2 regions of the Planococcus sp. SSTMD024 genome follow, and region 1 is predicted to be linked to the other one. Evidence: a T-box and tRNA genes for the amino acid it is inferred to sense, from the RefSeq annotation. Region 1 holds a T-box; the other holds one or more tRNA genes.
The links. The T-box of region 1 lies ahead of AB9R92_RS05440 (valine--tRNA ligase). A T-box ahead of a tRNA ligase gene usually reads a tRNA of that ligase, here a tRNA-Val.
Positions count from the first base shown of each region.

Region 1 (5,335 bases):
GCGTCGTCCCGCCTGCTGAAGGATTCCTTCAAGAGCTGCGCAACCTGACACACGAAAACGGCACCGTCTTGATCTTTGATGAAGTCATGACCGGCTTCCGCGTCGGCTATAACTGCGCACAAGGCCATTACAGCGTTACGCCTGACATGACGTGCCTCGGCAAAGTCATCGGCGGCGGTTTGCCTGTCGGCGCGTTCGGCGGCAAGCGTGAAATCATGGAGCAAGTTGCACCGAGCGGCTCGATCTACCAGGCGGGCACTTTGTCCGGAAACCCGCTTGCGATGCGTGCAGGTTATGAAACCTTGTCGCGTTTAGATGAAGCGAGCTACGAGACATTCAATGAACGCGCAGACCAACTCGAAAAAGGCTTCCGTGAAGCGGCGGAAAAATACAACATCCCGCACACGGTCAACCGTGCAGGCTCGATGATCGGCTTCTTCTTCACAAATGAGGAAGTGACGAACTTCGAGACGGCTTCCAGTTCCGACCTCGAGTTGTTTGCGGATTATTACCGCTTAATGGCGGAAGAAGGCATTTTCCTGCCGCCGTCCCAGTTTGAAGGCATGTTCTTGTCGACTGCCCATACCCCAGAACATATCGAACGCACAGTGCAAGCATTCCATAATGTGTTTGCGAAACTGGCGCGATAAATGAAACAAACCGTCCTTGAAGGCCATTGCGAATGGCTTTTGAGGGCGGTTTTTCGTAATTGAGGTAAATTTTAATACTACATTCCCAAATCTAATGCGCTTCAATATTTTTGAGTAGTTCATTTTATGTCCGGTAATCTGGTAATATAAAACTAATGGATATTTTAATTAGTGAAAGTTGGTAACGCATTGAAACGTTTTCTCGTAACTTTGGCCATCGCGCTTGGCGCTGGCTTTTTGTTCAGCTTGACCGGTTTGTTTCTGCCATGGCTGTTGGGCCCGATGGCGGCTTTTCTCATCTTGCGCCAAGTGACCGACATGAAGTTCCACTGGCCGAAAGTGTTCCGTACGCTCGGGCTGTTGCTGCTCGGCGTCCAGATCGGCGCGGCATTCACGCAGGAATCGGTCTTGTTGATGGCGGCGGATCTGCCGTATATGTTCATCATGACGATCGCGGTCGTCGCGTTTTCCTTGGCGCTCGGCTGGTTGTTCCAGCGCATGACGCGCGTGACGATGTCGACAGCGCTGCTCGGCTCGATGCCGGGCGGCTTGTCGCAGATGGTGCTGATTTCTGAAGAAGTGAAATCCGCCAATGTCACGATCGTATCGGTCATGCAGACCTTCCGCATCCTGCTCATCGTTTTTACCGTGCCGCTAGCGGCGGGACTTTTATCTGGGCGTGCGCCAGGTGACATCACAGAAACAAGTTTCCGTTTTTCCCCCTATGCATTCGGCATCGCGCTTGTTTTCGGCTATGTATTGTACTGGATCATGAAGCGCATTTCATTTCCCGCGCGCGAATTAATGGCACCGGTTCTTGCGATGGCGGTCGTCCAGACCTTGACCGGCAGCGATTTGGTCGATTTGCCGGGTCTTGTCATCGTCATCGCGCAAGTGTTGATCGGGACGCATCTCGGCTTGTCGATGGAAAAGCTCGGCGATTCCTTGGACGGCCGGATCGCGGGAGCGGTGTTCCTCAATACCGTGCTGCTCATCGCGTTTTCAGCAGGCCTTGCTTACGGGCTGGAGCTGTTGCTGCCGGAGTATCTATTCCTCGACTTCTTCTTGAGTGCAGCTCCCGGGGGCATGGCGGAGATGACGATTACCGCGCTTGAGGCGGGGGCGGACGTGCCGCTGGTGACGAGCTTCCATCTGTTCCGGCTGTTCTTCATCCTGCTAGTCGCGGCGCCGCTCGTGTCTTACTATGTGAAAAAGCTTGACGCTAAATCGGGCTATTGAGTACAATAGGCTTAACAGGATATTGATGCGTTGATGAGGATAGTAAAGTGGCGGGGACATTTCAGAGAGGTAGCCAAGTGGTGAGAGGCTTCCATGTTCCGCATTTGAATGTCACCTCGGAGCAGTTGCCGTGAAATGAGTAGCGGGAACCGGATGCGAATCCGTTATCGAACTTGAGAGCCAGGCGAATTCTGCCTGTGTATAAAGGTGGTACCGCGAAAAACTCCTTCGTCCTTTACGAGACGACAGGAGTTTTTTTGTATTCATTTTTAAGTTCGACAGTAACCAGTGCCGCATGTTGGCCAAGAGGAGGAATTTGGATGAGCAAGCAATTATCAACGAAATACGAACCGCAGGCAATCGAACAAGGGCGTTACGACTGGTGGGTGGACAATAAATTTTTCGAAGCGAAACCGGAAAGCGGCAAGACGCCGTATACGATCGTCATCCCGCCGCCGAACGTAACGGGCAAGCTTCACCTGGGGCATGCGTGGGATACGACCTTGCAGGACATCATGACGCGCATGAAGCGCATGCAAGGCTATGACGCCTTGTGGCTGCCGGGGATGGACCATGCCGGCATCGCGACACAGGCGAAAGTCGAAGGCAAGCTGAAAGAAGAAGGGCGTTCACGCCACGATATGGGCCGCGAAGCGTTTTTGGAAGAGTCGTGGAAATGGAAAGAAGAATACGCCGGCCATATCCGCCAGCAATGGTCGAAGCTTGGGCTTGGCCTCGATTATTCACGCGAGCGTTTCACCTTGGATGAAGGCTTGTCAAAAGCGGTGCGCGAAGTATTCGTCAAATTATACGAGAAAAAATTGATCTACCGCGGCAAATACATCATCAACTGGGACCCGGCAACAAAAACGGCGATTTCGGATATCGAAGTTATTTACAAAGACGTACAAGGCGCATTTTATCATATGCGCTATCCGCTTGCTGATGGTTCTGGCCACATCGAAATCGCGACGACCCGCCCGGAGACGATGCTTGGCGATACGGCAGTCGCGGTTCACCCGAGAGATGAACGCTATCAGCATTTGATCGGCAAAAAAGTCATCTTGCCGATCATCGGCCGTGAAATTGAAATCGTTGCGGATGATTATGTGGACCGTGAGTTTGGAAGCGGCGCTGTGAAAATCACCCCTGCACACGACCCGAACGACTTCGAGATCGGCAACCGCCACAATTTGGAGCGCGTACTCATCATGCACGAAGACGGCTCGATGAACGAAAATGCCGGCAAATACGAAGGCATGGACCGCTTTGAATGCCGCAAAGCGATCATCAAAGATTTGCAGGATATGGACGTGCTGTTCAAGATCGAAGAACATCTCCACTCGGTCGGACATTCCGAGCGCAGCGGCGCGGTCGTTGAACCGTATTTGTCGACGCAATGGTTCGTGGACATGCAGCCACTCGCAAAGAAAGCGGTCGACAGCCAGAAAAGCGAAGACGGCGTCAATTTCGTGCCGGACCGCTTCGAAAAAACCTACCTCCACTGGATGGAAAACATCCGCGATTGGTGCATCTCGCGTCAATTGTGGTGGGGGCATCAGATCCCGGCTTGGTACCATAACGAAACCGGCGAAATCTACGTTGGCCACGAAGCTCCGGCTGATGCGGAAAACTGGACGCAAGATGAAGACGTACTCGACACATGGTTCTCATCCGCCTTGTGGCCGTTCTCGACACTCGGCTGGCCGGAAGAAAACGAGGAGTTGAGCCGTTACTACCCAACCGATGCACTCGTGACGGGCTATGACATCATCAACTTCTGGGTATCGCGCATGATTTTCCAGGCGCTTGAATTCACCGGCGAAAAACCGTTCAAAGACGTATTGATCCACGGGCTTGTGCGGGATGCGGAAGGGCGCAAGATGTCGAAATCGCTCGGCAACGGCGTCGACCCGATGGACGTTATCGAGGAATACGGCGCAGACTCCTTGCGCTACTTCCTGGCAACGGCATCATCTCCAGGGCAGGACCTTCGCTACTCGAACGATAAAGTCGAGTCGGTTTGGAACTTCGCCAATAAAATCTGGAACGCCTCGCGCTTTGCAATGATGAACATGGAAGGCATGGAGCACAAAGACATCGATTTGTCCGGCGAGAAATCCGTTGCCGACACGTGGATCTTGACACGCCTCAACGAAACCATCGAGCAAGTGACAAACCTTGCGGAACGCTATGAGTTCGGGGAAGTCGGGCGCTTGCTTTATAACTTCATCTGGGATGATTTCTGTGACTGGTACATCGAGATGGCGAAATTGCCATTGTACGGTGAAGACGAACAGGCGAAAGCGATGACGCGTTCGGTGCTCGCATACGTGCTCGATAACACGATGCGCCTATTGCACCCGTTCATGCCGTTCATCACGGAAGAAATCTGGCAGAACTTGCCGACGGAAGGCGAATCCATCACCATCGCCGCCTGGCCGGCAGTGAACGCTGAACTTAGCGACAACAAAAAGGCCGACAGCATGAAGCTCTTGATGGACGTGATCCGTTCGGTCCGCACGATCCGCGCGGAAGTCCAGACGCCGATGAGCAAGAAAGTGCCGATGACGATCAGCGCGAAAGACGAGACGACTTTGTCCGTTCTCGAAGAAAACGCAGCGTACATTGAGCGTTTCTGCAACCCGGAAACTTTGACGATCGGACTCCATATCGATGCACCTGAGAAATCGATGTCTGCAGTCGTATCCGGAGCGGAGTTGTTCATGCCGCTTGAAGGTTTGATCGACATTGAAGAAGAGCTGAAACGCCTGCAAAAAGAACTCGATAAATGGGCGAAAGAAGTCAAACTTGTCCAAGGCAAATTGTCGAACGAACGCTTCGTGTCGAAAGCGCCGGAAGCGGTAGTGGCTGAGGAACGCAAGAAAGAAGCGGATTACCTCGAGAAGCACGCAACCGTTGAAAAACGCATGGAAGAATTGAAGAACCTGTAAGATGAAAAAGCGATTTCCCGTAAATGGGGAATCGCTTATTTTAATTCCGGTCGTTTTCGCGGAACGGATAATTTTCTTCTAGTTTAGTAAAATGCCTTGCCAATAGTTCTGCGATATTATCATCGTGTGTTTGATAAAAAGAGCGGGCGCCGACTGGGTCTTCGATTTCGTTGAACAGATGCCGTCCGTCTTCCAATAGGAGAAAATCGATGCCGATGTAATCGCTGTTCAAGGCTTTGGCGATTTTTTCGACGTCCTTTTGCTGTGCGGCCGTCAGTTCAAAGCGTTCAACGGAAGCGCCGAGCGAGTAATTCGCCTTGAAGGAGTTTTTTGCGCTGCGCTTGACGGCCCCGATGATTTCGGTGCCGATGGCATACGCCCGGACATCCGCCGTGTGCAGGACGACGGGTTGATAGAGAAGACGGGATTCAGTGTCGGGCAGGTCCTGTTCAGATTCAATGAGCCACACTTCCGAACCGCCATGGCCATCAG
Region 1 is NZ_JBGGNS010000019.1:310,254-315,588, reverse strand. Features, by position in the region: gene hemL (glutamate-1-semialdehyde 2,1-aminomutase) at 1-650, shown strand, start outside; gene AB9R92_RS05445 (AbrB family transcriptional regulator) at 822-1,889, shown strand; T-box leader at 1,911-2,128, shown strand; gene AB9R92_RS05440 (valine--tRNA ligase) at 2,210-4,843, shown strand; gene AB9R92_RS05435 (ATP-grasp domain-containing protein) at 4,884-5,335, opposite strand, start outside.

Region 2 (5,335 bases), on a different contig from region 1:
GAAAGCCACATCTCAGAGGAGAAGCAAAAAGAGATTCTCCAAAAGTACGATCCGGAGTCGAATACCCGCGATCTGTCAGGCATAGTCAAACATGTCGTGTTTTTCGGGCTGTTGGCCTTTTCATTGTTTCAATTATATACAGCCATTTTCGGCCAATATACAGCGTACATCCAGCGTTCTATCCACTTAGGATTCGCGCTGTCGCTCATTTTCATTCTATTCCCGATGCGCCGCCGGAAAGGCGCACGCCATAAAGTGGCCTGGTACGATTACATACTCGCCTTATTATCGGTCGGTGTCGGTGCATATTGGCCGATCATGTATGATGATTTGGTGTTCCGCATCGGCCGCGTGACGGAAATGGATTTGATCGTCGGAATTTTAGCGGTCATTTTGACGCTTGAAGCCACACGCCGCGCTGTAGGGATGCCAATAACAGTTATTGGTGCGCTATTTCTAACATACGGATTCTTCGGCCCTTATTTCCCAGGGTTCATGCGCCATCGCGGACAGGACCTGGAATCCTTAATCCAATTGATGTTCTATACGACAGACGGGATTCTCGGTACCCCGATCGGTGTTTCTGCAACATTCATCTTTACATTTCTTTTATTTGGTTCGTTCCTGGTCAAAACAGGAGTGGGCCAGTATTTCAATGACCTCGCCGTATCGCTCGCCGGTAACTTGACCGGTGGACCGGCAAAAGTAGCGATTTTCTCCAGTGCCCTGCAAGGGACTATTTCGGGGAGCTCGGTCGCCAACGTAGTTACATCCGGTTCTTACACGATTCCGATGATGAAAAAACTTGGATATAAGAAAGAATTTGCTGGCGGCGTTGAGGCCGCAGCTTCGACAGGCGGCCAGCTGATGCCGCCGATCATGGGTGCGGCGGCATTCCTGATGGTTGAGTTCATCGGCGGAGTCACCTATTGGGAAATTGCCAAAGCGGCAGCGATCCCGGCACTTCTTTACTTCACAGGCGTTTGGATTATGACCCATTTCGAGGCGAAACGCATTGGCTTGAAAGGCCTGTCGCCGGACGAAATGCCGGACCGCAAAGAAGTATTGAAGAAAATTTATCTGTTGACGCCGATCCTTGCAATCATCTTGTTCTTGCTAGTCGGTATCCCGACAATGCAAGCGGCTTTGTATGGCATATTGCTGACGATTTTCGTCAGTGCCTTCAATAAAGAAACACGCCTCGGCTTTAAAGATATCATCCATGCGCTTGTGGACGGCGCGAGAACCGCACTTGCGGTCGCAGCGGCCACAGCGACGGCGGGGATCATCGTCGGGGTTGTCGTAAAAACCGGCCTCGGCCTATCCTTGGCAAATGGCCTTGTGTCAGCATCCGGCGGGAACGTCCTGTTGACTTTGTTCTTCACGATGCTTGCAGCAATCGTGCTCGGCATGGGCTCGCCTACAACGGCAAACTATGTCATCACCTCAACCATTGCTGCTCCTGCCATCATTACCTTGTTGATGGTCGATGAGCCTGCTGGCGCGGCAGTACCGATCGTGGTCGCATTGTCTGCGCATTTATTCGTCTTCTACTTCGGGATCATCGCAGACATCACGCCGCCGGTTGCCCTCGCTGCATTCGCAGCTTCCGGGATTTCCGGAGGGGAGCCAATACGGACAGGGTTCAACGCTGCGAAACTGGCCATCGCGGCATTTATTATTCCGTATATGTTCGTCTTGTCCCCAGAACTATTGATGATCGATACAACCTGGACACAATTGATATGGGTATTGATCACCGCCATCACGGGAATGATCGCCATCGGTGCCGGATTGATCGGCTATTGGTACCGCAAGCTCAATTGGCTGGAGCGGATCATCACATTCGTGACAGGGATTGCCTTGATCTATCCGGAAGGTTTCACGGATCTTATCGGGGCGGCTGTCTTTATCGTCTTGTTCGCATTCCAGTGGATGTCGAGAGACAAAAAGACGAAAAAAGTTCAAACTGCATAATAAAAAAAGATGGAAGCCCGCGGGCTTCCATCTTTTTTGGTTGCGTCAATAAAAAAACACCAACCGGAAAACCGGTTGGTGTTTTCAGCATGTCGAGAAAGGTAAGAACTCGTATTTTCCGAAGCTTACCGCACGACTCCGTGGGCTCGCGCCCAAGCCTCCTCAGCCGCTTCGCTGCTTGCGGGGTCTCGGTCGTCTCGCTGATCCACTGGAGTCGAGCGAACGCTTCTCCAAATACTTAGATAGGTCATTAATTTTTGAATATCGAAAAGGTGACCCTATTCTAATTCCTGACTGATTAGTGGACTTATTTAAAACTCTGAAAACACCAACCGGAAAACCGGTTGGTGTTTTTGGCAGCGCGTAGCATGCTTATGATGATTCCTACTGGGCTCGAACCAGCGACCTCTACCCTGTCAAGGTAGCGCTCTCCCAGCTGAGCTAAGGAATCGCAATCTCAAGGACATTTATTATTATATATGCCATTTTGGAAAAAGACAATAGTTTTTGTGAAAAAACTTTTCGCTTTTTAAAAACCGCATTCACTTCTTAACTGTCCAAGAAAATGCTCCATTCGATTGTCGTGCGATTGCCGATCACAGACCAGCATTCCAACGCAGCGCCTGTTGCGTCCAGCGGATCGAACTCGAGTGCCAGCCTTGCAAACAATGGGCCCCAAAACGGAGGGGGGATATTGCCGATGAGGGGAATATGCGGCTGCCAACGCACTTCTGCACCTTTGGAAAATCCGTGTCCCGCCAATTTCATCGAGCTGTAAAGTTCGTCGAGTGCTTCAGTCGGGTGGACCTGCACATAAAATTGCGCACCGTCTTTGGAAAACCCGATATCACTGGCACGAAAAGAAGGGGCCTGGACTTTTTTGGCAATCGGTTCTAGTGCTGCCTTCAATTGAAGCGGGGCGGTATTTTCATATGCTAGCAACGGGATATGCGGCAATTGCAACGCCAGTTTGGAATTCGGCTGGCGAAGCTGCCTTTGAAGATTCTCGATCGTTGTAGAGCTTCGGTAATCAAGGCGCAGGACAAGCAATTGCATCGTATTCCTCCTCTTATTACTGACCGGAACTGCGGAAACCAGCGTCTCTGGCTTGCTGTTCTGTGCAGAACCATTGCTCGGGATTGGTCTCTTCATAGGAAGGGGAGCCGGGCATGTGATAAATTTTATTGCCGCTCCGGTTGATATTGCCTTTGATGCGGCAGTCATCAGCGGCATCGGTATTATCTGCTTCGGTTTGCCCGTAGGCATCTGCATTGAATCCGCGGTCCGTCGAATAGTTTTCGTATTCCCATATACCGATTTCTTCATTTTTTGCTTCAGACTCGGCGTCGCGGAATTCATCGACATAGCGGGTATTCGGCGGGAAGATATAGGCGACGCGACCGAAGCCTTCTAACAGCAATTGTTCCTGTATGCTTTCCCCGTCAGCGTACAAATACGCCAGCAGCCGGTCGTAGTCGTCGAAACGGTCGCCGACATCGAATTCAATCTCGACTTGCTGTGCTTGTTCGATCAATTCGCGGTTGCGATCTGTCGCTTCAGGCCCCAGCGGCTGCTCGCCGAATCTCGGGTGATTCGTTTCGGGCGTATCGATCAACAAATAACGAACCGTGGTTTCTTTTCCGTCATAAATGATTTTCACCGTGTCCCCGTCGATGATCTCGGTGACTTCAACCGCCGTCCTGCCGGTAGTGCCGCCCGTATCGGTGGTGCCAGGCCAAGTGCACCCTGACAACAATAGCAGGCTGATCAATAATAGGATGAATGGTTTCATGAAAATCCCTGCTTTCTATTTCGAATTATAGCGAAAACAATAGCAGGCGACAATGAACGGCCCGGATTCCATAAAAAAGCGCTTGCTCCGCATTATTCCGGATCAAGCGCTGCTATGTACTTGCGAAATGGTTGGACATCTTCATTGTTCCAGCGTGCTCGTGGTTTCACCGAAGTACAATAGGCTGTCTTCGTTGATTGTTTCCAGCTTTTCTTTGTCGACGCCCATTTCCAATGTTCCCGTAAATATTGGTTCCCACCAGTTTTTCTGTTCGTTCATGATGTTTCCTCCTATTCTTCCGAATGTAATTGTTTGACTATTCTATACCCCGGAAGGTTACACTTATAAACAATGAAACGAAAAAAGGGGCGATGGTTTTGATAGCGATTGGAATTATTGGTGCTGGAATTGTCGGCGAGCGCATCATCAAGCAAATCCAGCAAGACGATGCCGCACAGGTCGAAGCGGTTTATGACACGGACAGCAACCGGCTGAACTATATCGAAAAGCAATATGGGGTAGCCGTCACCGATTCCTTGGATGAGCTGTTCCAAGCCGACATCGACTGGGTATACATCGGCACGCCTCCGAACAGCCATGCCGAGCTTGCGGAAACTGCGGCGAGAAGGGGCTTGCATGTATTATGCGAAAAGCCGCTTGCCCATGACGCACAGGCAGCACAGGCGATGGCGGAGTCGGCGACGAACAACCGGATCCATACCGCCATGCATTTTCCGTTAATGTATTCGCCGATTGTCCGCGACATGGCGATGCGCATCAAGAGCGGAGACATCGGAAAAGTCCGCCGCATCGAATTGCATACGGTATTTCCGGAGTGGCCGCGGGCGTGGCAGCAAAATCCGTGGATTGCCACCAGGGACCAGGGAGGATTTGTGCGGGAAGTCTTTCCTCATTATTTGCAGCTAATGCATCGCCTGTTCGGCACATTGGACATTTCCGCGCACCAAGTGGATTTTCCGGAAGACGTTGAAAAATGTGAAACCGGCATCATCGCCCACGGCAAGACACAGCAAGGTTCGCCGTTTTTACTGTCGGGCATGAGCGATATAGGGCAGGACGAGTTGCTGCAATTTAAAGTTTACGGCGAAGACGGAGTGCTGACGCTTGAAAACTGGTCGCGTTTGTACCGGGAAGAACGGGGGGAAACACGTATAGAAGTACAAACCGAAAAATCAGTGCCTTCCCTATTCGATGAAATGAAAGAGCAATCGACGTTCCTCGTCGGCTTTGACGAAGGACTAGTCGTTCAGCGTTATATCGACCAATTATTGCGATGACCCATAGGAGGTTTTTTACAGTGAATTTTACAGCCAATGAAGTAGAGGACATGATAGCCGATCAACGAGGCTATTATTTTACAGGCGTGACCAAATCGGCGGATTTCCGCATTGCGCAGCTGCAACGCCTGAAATCGGCGATCCAAGCACATGAAGGCGATATTATCGAAGCCTTGCAATTAGATCTTGGAAAAAGCGAGTTTGAGGGATATGCCACGGAAGTGGGTTTTGTGCTCGATAGCATTGGCTATATGACGAAACATCTTGA
Region 2 is NZ_JBGGNS010000023.1:112,687-118,021, forward strand. Features, by position in the region: gene AB9R92_RS14770 (TRAP transporter permease) at 1-1,977, shown strand, start outside; tRNA gene AB9R92_RS14775 (tRNA-Val) at 2,356-2,428, opposite strand; gene AB9R92_RS14780 (hypothetical protein) at 2,527-3,033, opposite strand; gene AB9R92_RS14785 (thermonuclease family protein) at 3,050-3,769, opposite strand; gene AB9R92_RS14790 (hypothetical protein) at 3,911-4,048, opposite strand; gene AB9R92_RS14795 (Gfo/Idh/MocA family protein) at 4,147-5,067, shown strand; gene AB9R92_RS14800 (aldehyde dehydrogenase) at 5,088-5,335, shown strand, end outside.
Region 2: it encodes a tRNA-Val, which carries the amino acid that the T-box ahead of AB9R92_RS05440 (valine--tRNA ligase) is inferred to sense. The anticodon was not compared.